2 regions of the Roseovarius sp. MMSF_3298 genome follow, and region 1 is predicted to be linked to the other one. Evidence: riboswitches for the same ligand, from Rfam matches in the RefSeq annotation. Region 1 holds a riboswitch; the other holds the start of a gene.

Region 1 (4,189 bases):
CAGGTAGCCCAGCCGCAACAGCGCCTCGTGCTCGGGGCGCCGGACCTCGACGCTGCCGTCAGGGTTTTCGGCGTCGAGCCAGGTATAGCTGAGCGACATGTCCAGCCGGTCGGTCAGGGCGGCGCTGGCGGCGACCTCGATGCCTTGCCGGTCGCTTGTGCCGGTCTGGTTGACTGGTGTCGAGATCCCCGTGCCAGGGTCGAAGACCGACGTGATCTCGTCCGTCAGTTCCTCGTTGAAATAGGTCACGTCGATCAGGCCACGACCGTTCAGGAATTGCTGCTCGACACCGAAATCCCAGCCTTTGCTCTGTTCGGGTTCAAGGTTCGGGTTGCCGGCGAAGTTGGCGAAGAAGCCGAATTGCTCGATCAGCGTCGGGTTCTGGACGCCGGTGCCATAAGAGGCATGCAGGCGCGTCGTCTGGTTGGGCAACTGGTAGGAGGCACCGATCGCGTAGGTCGTGAAATCCTCGAACTTGTCATTGAAATCGTGCCGCACGCTGCCCTGTAGCGCAAAGCCATTTCCGAAATCGCCCTGGTATTCGAGCGCGATGGCCGTCTGTTCACGCGAACGTTTGACGAGCTGTCCCGGCGCGAAGACGATCGTGGGATCGTTTTCCTTGTAGGTCAGACGCTCCCATTCGGCGGCGAAGCTAAGGGTATGGTTGGCGCTGTTGAGGGTGGGCGCGTCCAGCGCGACCGTGCCGCGATAGGCGACTTTTGCGCGGGTGCCGGAATTGTCCGAATTGCGCACGCCGGCGCCGCTCACACCCTGGCGGTCGATCGTGCCGAAAGACAGGTCAACCCGGTTCAGGAGCCGCCCGCCAAGCGTATCGAGTTCTGCGTAAAGGCCACCATAGGTTTCCTGAAGCGATGTGCCCGACAGGTCATCGACGACAAGACCTGCGCGGGTCGGTGCGCCGAACACGCCGCTGTCGCTGTCGCCGGTGCGGTCGACATGGCGGATACTGCCGCCGATCGTCAGAACCTCGTTCACACGGTAGCGGCCCTTGAGGTTGTAGGTGCGGTTCAGATCGCCGTCATCCTCGCCGCCGGGCGTGCCGGAAATGTCGAATCCGCCGGTTTCGCGCCGCGCAGCGGAAAAGCTGAGTTGACCGCGTTCGGTATTCAGGCGCAGGCCGAGGCGGCCCTCGGTGGTGCCGTCCGATCCCACTTCAAAACCGACGTTGCCAGAGAAACCCGGCTCTTGCGCCGTCTTGGTGGTGATCGAAATGACCCCGCCGATGGCGTTGGAGCCGTAAAGCGCCGATTGCGGTCCGCGAATGACCTCGATGCGCTCGATATCGGCGGCCAGAAGGCCGGAAAAGTCGTACTCGCCGGTATTGGGGGCGGCGACCTCGATCCCGTCGATCAGAACGAGCGTGTGGTTGCCTTCGTGACCGCGCAGACGCACCTGGGTGACGCTGCCATAGGCGCCGGTGCGGGATACGGAAACACCCGGCAGCGACCGCAGCAGGTCCGCGACGTAGACCGCGTTGCGGTCCTCGATTTCTTCCTCGGTGATGACGCTGCCGGCGCGGCCATACGCGCTGCCTTCGATGGGCGTCAGGCCGCCGGAGACGAAGATCGTGCCGAGGTCATAGGGTTCATCCTGCGCGACGGCAGGCTGGATGAAAAGGGCGGTGGTTGCCGCAAGGACGGACTTGAACGGGCGTGACATGGATTGTCCCTCCGGGGCGCGCTTGATGCGCTGATTTTTTGGTTCATGCCTGGAAGGAAACTCTTCGCAGACGGTGCAAGTGTCACCGCTACGGAAGATCCGTTGTCGAAACGCGCCCCGCGTTCGGACAGGGTGATCACCTCGGCAGGTCTCCTGACTTGCGGGTCAACGCTTGGCCGGGTCTTCCCATCATGCGCCGCATGACAGTGACATGGTCCGGCCTCGCTCTCCGCCTACAGTTGCGGGGGCAGTTGCGGAGTTGACGCCTGGCGCGTCGCACCGCATTCCCTATTCTCCCGCCGGAAAGCCGACAGGAACCGAAGCGACTCGGGTGTTAGTGCATGACGCCGGGTGAGGAAAGAGAAAATCCCAACGCGGGACCGGCTGACGTCTTGCCGTGTCAATTTGGTCTGGGTTTCGACCTGCGTCGCACGGTCGTCGGCCCAGGAAACCGAATCCGTAAGTTCATCCGGTGCCTGAGCGGTTTTCTTGAGTGTCCTGGCCTGCCTTCGGGTACGACGCGACAGGTCGTTCGAGAATTTCCCGAAATCAGGACAGGCAGGATTGGACGGTTTCCACCACGGTTCCTGCGTCGCGGGCAATCACGACGCCCGCATCGCGCAGAAGCGAAACCTTGTCATCGGCCGACAGGTTGCCGAAGACCGACAATGTGCCGGCGTGGCCCATCCGGCGACCGACCGGCGCGTGACGCCCCACCACCAGACCCACCACGGGCTTGCCGTAATCGACCGAAGAGAGATACTCGGCGGCCAGTTCCTCTTCGCGTCCGCCCATTTCGCCGATCAGCACCACGGCCTTCGTATCCGGGTCGTCACGGAACTTTTCCAGGCAGCCGACAAAGCCGATCCCGTGCAGCACGTCGCCTCCGACACCGACGGTTGTGGACTGGCCCAGATTGGCGGCGCTGCAACTGGCCAGAACCTCGGACGTGAGCGAGGCCGAGCGCGACGCGATGCCGATCTGGCCCGGCTTCGCGTCGACGGTCGGCATCACCCCTATCTTGCATTGTCCGGGCGTCAGGATTCCCTGGCTGTTCGGGCCGATCAGCATTGTCTGCGACCCTTCGAGCGCCTCCTTGACCCTGCGCATGTCGTGTTGCGGCACCCGTTCGGTGATGCAGACGACCACCTCTATCTCGGCTTCGATCGCCTCGATCATGGCGTCGGCGGCTTTGGGGGCGGGCACGGTGACAAGGCTGGCATTGGCCTTCGTTTCCTTGACCGCTTCGGCGCAGGTGTGAAAGACCGGCAAGCCGAGATGCGAGGTGCCGCCACGCCCGGGACGTACGCCCGCAACGCAGTTCGTTCCGTAACGCATCGCCTGGTCGGTATAGAACGTGCCGGCGCGACCGGTCATGCCCTGAACCAGGAGTCGGGTGTTCTCGTTGACCAGAATTGCCATCAGCGTGCCCCCTTGGATGCGATTTCGACCGCGCGGTTGACGGCCTCGGACATGGTGCCGCAAATCTCGACCGGCACCTTTCGGTCGACGAGAATGCGCTGGCCCCATTCGGCGTTCTGGCCGGCCAGACGGGCGATAACGGGCTTGGTGCCCTTGTTGCGCGAATAGGCGAAGTTCACGCCCTCGGCGATGGTATCGCAGACCGTCATGCCGCCACCATGCACATTCAGCAGGATGGCAGTGACCGAAGGCTCCTGCAGCAGCAGTTCGACGCCGCGGGCGATGTCCATGCTGGTGGCGGTCGTGCGGATATCCATGAAGTTCGCGGGCTTGCCGCCCGCATCGATGATCATGTCGTTCGTGGCCAGGCCCAGCCCCGCGCCGTTGACCACGACCCCGAGGTTGCCGGTCAGCTTGACGAAGTTGATGTTGCTTTTCTGCGCTGCGGTTTCCACGGCGGGCAGACCCTCGCCCGAGACCATCGAATCCCATTCCGGGTGCCGGAACGCGGCACTGGCATCCAGCGCGACCTTGGCGTCGATGGCCATCCAGGTGCCGTCGGGCGTGCGGACGAACGGGTTGATCTCCAGCAGCGCCATGTCGTTCTCGATGAACGCTTCGCAGGCCGACAGAAGTTGCTCGACTGCCTTCTCGTCCTCCATCCCGATGCCGGACAGAAACTCGGTCAGACCGGCGCGATCCGCATCGGGGCTGCCGGTCAGGCTGTGCTTGGCGACTTCGCTAGCGTTCATCTGCGCCTTCTGCTCGAATTCCACCCCACCATCGGGGGAGGCGACGAGCAGCGGTGCGCCAGTGTCGGGGTCTAGTGCGAAGGCAATGTAATACTGGGCGTCATGCTTGACGTCGGCTTCGACATAGACGGCATGCACCGTTTCACCGGTGGCGCCGGTCTGGTTCGTGATCAGTTGCTTTCCCAGAAGCCTGGCAGCCTCGTCCTTTACCGCAGAGGCGGTGGCGGCGAACTTGATGCCGCCGGCAAGGCCGCGCGCGCCCGAGGTGATCTGCGCCTTCACCACGAACTTGCGGGCCGGAATGTTGGCGCAGGCGGCCTCGGCCTCGTCGGGCG
Region 2 (4,189 bases), on a different contig from region 1:
CCTTTGGCACAGGGTCAACTGCACATCCCCCGTTCCCGGCGGAAGGTCCACCAGCAGCACGTCCAGCTCGCCCCAGTCTACTTGGCTTATCATCTGCTGCAAAGCCCCCATCAGCATCGGCCCTCGCCAGACAACGGCGCGGTCCTCTTCGATCATCAGTCCGATGGACATCATCTTGACGCCATGTGCCTCCAGCGGAGTCAGGATCTTGCCGTCCGGGCTGCTCGCCCGCTCGGTCACGCCCATCATGCGCGGCAGGCTCGGCCCGTGTATATCGGCGTCCAGCAAGCCCACGCGCCGTCCCGCCCGGGCCAGTGCCACCGCAAGGTTCGACGCCACGGTCGACTTGCCCACGCCGCCCTTCCCGGACGCCACCGCCAGAATCGACTTCACCCCGCCTGGGCGGATCGACGCGCTTCCGCCCTCGGGGTGCCGGCCCACCTTCAGTGACGGGGTCGGGGCCTCGGGCGCCTGTGCGGTCAACGCCACCTGCGCCGAAGACACTCCCTCGACCGACAGCGCCGCGCGCTCGGCGGCTGCTCTCAGGGGCTCCATGTGGCGGGCCATCTCGGCAGTGGGCGCCTCCAGCACGAATCGCACTTCGCTGCCTTCGAGTCGCATCGCACGCACCATGTCGCGTGAAATCACGGTACCACCGTCCGGCAATTCAAGCCGTTCCAGCTCCTGGCGCACTTTGTCGAGTATTTCCGTCATGCCCTGCCTCCATGCATCTGCGCCGCCAAAAGTCGCATTTCTGAAAGCAGGCACAACCCCCGTTTCAATCCCGCACAAAAAACCGGCAAATAGATGATATTGCACGCAAAAAATGAACTATTCTTCTATGCGCTTCCTGCATAGCCGCGTTGCAGCAAAATCTATTGTGCAAGCGCAGCATATCGCTATCTTTAACTCAACAGCGAACGAAACGGCCACCGCGCCAAACGCTCGCTAAAACAATCAGGTGCTTCTCCTCCCGTTTGGCACCTGTTCGGGATACCGCCTCTCCTCCCTTGTGCGGTCCCGGCAAGACCTGGGCTCAGAACGAGCCCAACTGTAACGAACGGTCCCTTCCTCCTCCCTGGGACCCGACGTAAAGAACGGCGGCGCCTCTCCTCCTCCCTGGCGTCGCCGTTTTTTTTGCGCGACACCATCCTTTCATCTTCCGGACACCTGAACCGGATGCGCCCCGCCGCACGTGACAACGGGGCCAAATTCCGTAAGCTCAGTGCATGACCCGAGCCGCGCGCCCGCGCCGTCCGCGGGCCATCGCTGCCGCATGCCGCGCCTCTTCCAGGAAATCGACGAAGGCACACGCCGCAGCACTGCCCGGGTTCTGCACAATTGGCTCGGCCAGCGCCTCGCGCAACACGCGCGCCGTGACGGTCCCCGGATAGGCGAAAACCCATTCCAGGAATCCCAGTCGCGCCACGGCCTCGGCCTCCGCGCCGGTGGCGCCGCTGCGCTCCAGTCCATCCATGATCGGTGTCAGGTTCATGTCTTCTGCTCTTCCTCCGGCCACACCCCGGGCCGGACTGGGGCGAAGGAAAGCCGCGCGAGAACCGCTTTTCGGTCCACCGCCCGTACCGCCCCCCGCGGTTCGACGTTCACCCCAAGGGCTGGTTTCCGGGCTTGGCGGGGGTGCGGATACGCGCGCCTTCCCGGGGCATCTTGCCCCAGTGGCCCTCTGCGGTATCCCCCATCCTTACCGTTGCGGGGGCAGCGCCGGACTTTCACCGGCTTCCCAATTCTCCACGGCTTTCGTGGCACCTTCGGGACCATCATCTTGCCGCCAACCGGCCTCTGGCGCAACACGCGATTGCGACCTTGAAGGGCCTCCCGACGACACATGCGTCAAACCAGCCCTCAGGCCAGAACGTCGGCCCATTCGGGATGCCGTCGAAACTGCGCCGCGGCAAAGGGGCAAAGCGGCGTGATCTTGCGGCCCGCCGCCCGGGCATCCTCCACCGCGCGCGTGACCAGCGCCAAACCCACACCATCGCCACGATATTCGTCCGGCACGCCGGTATGGTCGATAATCATTCCCGAGCTTCCCAACTTGGAATAGGTCAGCTCGGCCTCCGGTCCGTCACCGATGCGGGTGACATAGCGCCCCTTGCTCTCGCCGTCCTCGTGTTCGATCTGCATGTCTGTCTCCCATGGCCGAGCGCAGGATGCCGCACCGCCGACGAAAGGTCCATCACACTGTACATCGCGTGCCGTATGCACGACGCCGAACCAAACGCAAAACGGCGCCCCGAGGGGACGCCGCTCCATGGTCCGGGCCGGCAGGATCACTCCGCCGCCAACTGCTCCATCACCTCATCGCTGGCCTCGAAATTCGTCGTGACGTTCTGCACGTCATCGTCATCCTCCAGCGCGTCGATCAGCTTCATCAGCTTCTGCATCGCTTCCAGGTCCAGCTCAGTCGTGGTCGTGGGCCGCCAGACCAGCTTGGTTTCGTCACTCTCGCCCAGCTCCGCCTCCAGCGCGGTGCTGACGTCGTTCAGATCGGTATCCGCACACCACACGGTATGCCCGTCCTCGCCCGATTCCACGTCCTCGGCCCCGGCCTCGATCGCGGCCATCATCACCGTATCGGCGTCGCCCGCATCCGCCGGGTAGGTGACCTGCCCCTTGCGTTCGAACATGAACCCGACAGAACCAGTCTCGCCCAGGTTCCCGCCATGCTTGGTAAAGGTCGAGCGGACCGTGCTGGCGGTACGGTTGCGGTTGTCGGTCATCGCCTCGACAATCACCGCCACGCCGTTGGGGCCATAGCCCTCATAGCGGATTTCCTCGTAATCCTCGCCGTCGCCCGCGACCGATTTCTTGATCGCCCGGTCGATATTGTCATTCGGCATCGACTGCGACTTGGCCTGCTTGATCGCAAGGCGCAGGCGCGGGTTCTTGTCGGGGTCCGGATCGCCCATTTTGGCGGCAATCGTTATCTCCTTGGAAAATTTGGAGAAAAGCTTTGCCCGCTGGGCATCCTGACGCCCCTTGCGGTGCTGAATATTCGCCCATTTTGAGTGGCCGGCCATGACGCGCCTCCGATGACATGTGTAAAGTTCACGCCTCTATAAATCAGGCGCGGGCCGCTGTGCAATCCCGGCAATCGACTGTTGCGCCGCCGCCCGTTGCCTCTAGGCTGGCCGGACGGGCCGCGCCCGTCAGACCACTCCGGAAAGACCTCGCCCAGATGACCCAGGACCAGATCATACTCTTCGCGCTTTTCGGCGGCGTGTTCGCGCTACTGCTCTGGGGCCGCTACCGCTACGATATCGTCGCGTTCGGCGCGCTGATGCTCGGCGTGGTGCTGGGTGTCGTGCCCACCGAGCAGGCCTTTACCGGCTTCGGTCACCCGGCAACGATCATCGTGGCCCTCGTCCTCGTTGTCTCCGCCGGTCTGGTACGCTCGGGCGCGGTCTTTCTCATTACCCGGACGCTGGTCGACAGCTCGCGCAGCCTCGGCGCGCATATCACCATCATGGGCGGCATCGGCGGCGTGCTCTCGGCCTTCATGAACAACGTCGCGGCACTGGCCCTGCTGATGCCCGTCGATGTCCAGACCGCGCGCAAGGCCAAGCGATCTCCGGGGCTCAGCCTCATGCCGCTTTCCTTTGCCACGATCCTTGGCGGCATGGTCACACTTATCGGCACGCCCCCCAACATCATCATCGCCGGCATCCGCGAGGACGCCTTGGGGCAATCCTACTCCATGTTCGACTTTGCCCCCGTCGGCGCCGTCACCGCGCTTGCCGGTCTTGTCTTCGTCGCCCTCATCGGCTGGCGGCTCATTCCGGCCCGCGACGACAGCGGTCTGCACGCCGCCGAACTGGCCGATTACCTGGCCGAACTCACCATCCCCGAGGACAGCGCCCAGATCGGCAAGCGCCTCGCAGAGTTGCAGGAGGATGCCGACAGCAACGACGTCGCGCTTCTCGGCGTGGTGCGCGACGGCAAACGCCGCTATGGCCGTGCCCGCAACACCATTCTGCAAGCCGGCGACGCGCTGGTGATCGAGGCCACGCCCGACGCGCTGGATGAGTTCCGCTCCGCGCTGTCTCTCGCCTTTTCGGACTCCAAGCGCGAGGACAAGGTCCGCGCCGCCGGCGACGGGCTCGACATGATCGAGGTCGTGGTCCCCCGCGACGCCCGCATCGCCGGCCGTACGGCGCAGTCCGTGGGC

The links. A riboswitch is a leader RNA that binds a small molecule or an ion and turns the genes downstream of it on or off. The one in region 1 is predicted to bind cobalamin.
Region 2: another riboswitch for cobalamin. It lies ahead of RBB18_RS10340 (hypothetical protein); the one in region 1 lies ahead of RBB18_RS22035 (TonB-dependent siderophore receptor).

What each region holds. Positions count from the first base shown of each region.
Region 1 covers NZ_JASHIN010000044.1:1,378-5,566, reverse strand. The annotation lists gene RBB18_RS22035 (TonB-dependent siderophore receptor) at 1-1,680, opposite strand, end outside; cobalamin riboswitch at 1,806-2,017, opposite strand; gene sucD (succinate--CoA ligase subunit alpha) at 2,230-3,102, opposite strand; gene RBB18_RS22025 (succinate--CoA ligase subunit beta) at 3,102-4,189, opposite strand, start outside.
Region 2 covers NZ_JASHIN010000009.1:100,889-105,077, forward strand. The annotation lists gene RBB18_RS10335 (Mrp/NBP35 family ATP-binding protein) at 1-714, opposite strand, end outside; gene RBB18_RS10340 (hypothetical protein) at 1,223-1,495, opposite strand; cobalamin riboswitch at 1,597-1,786, opposite strand; gene RBB18_RS10345 (GNAT family N-acetyltransferase) at 1,864-2,145, opposite strand; gene RBB18_RS10350 (YebC/PmpR family DNA-binding transcriptional regulator) at 2,292-3,041, opposite strand; gene RBB18_RS10355 (SLC13 family permease) at 3,200-4,189, shown strand, end outside.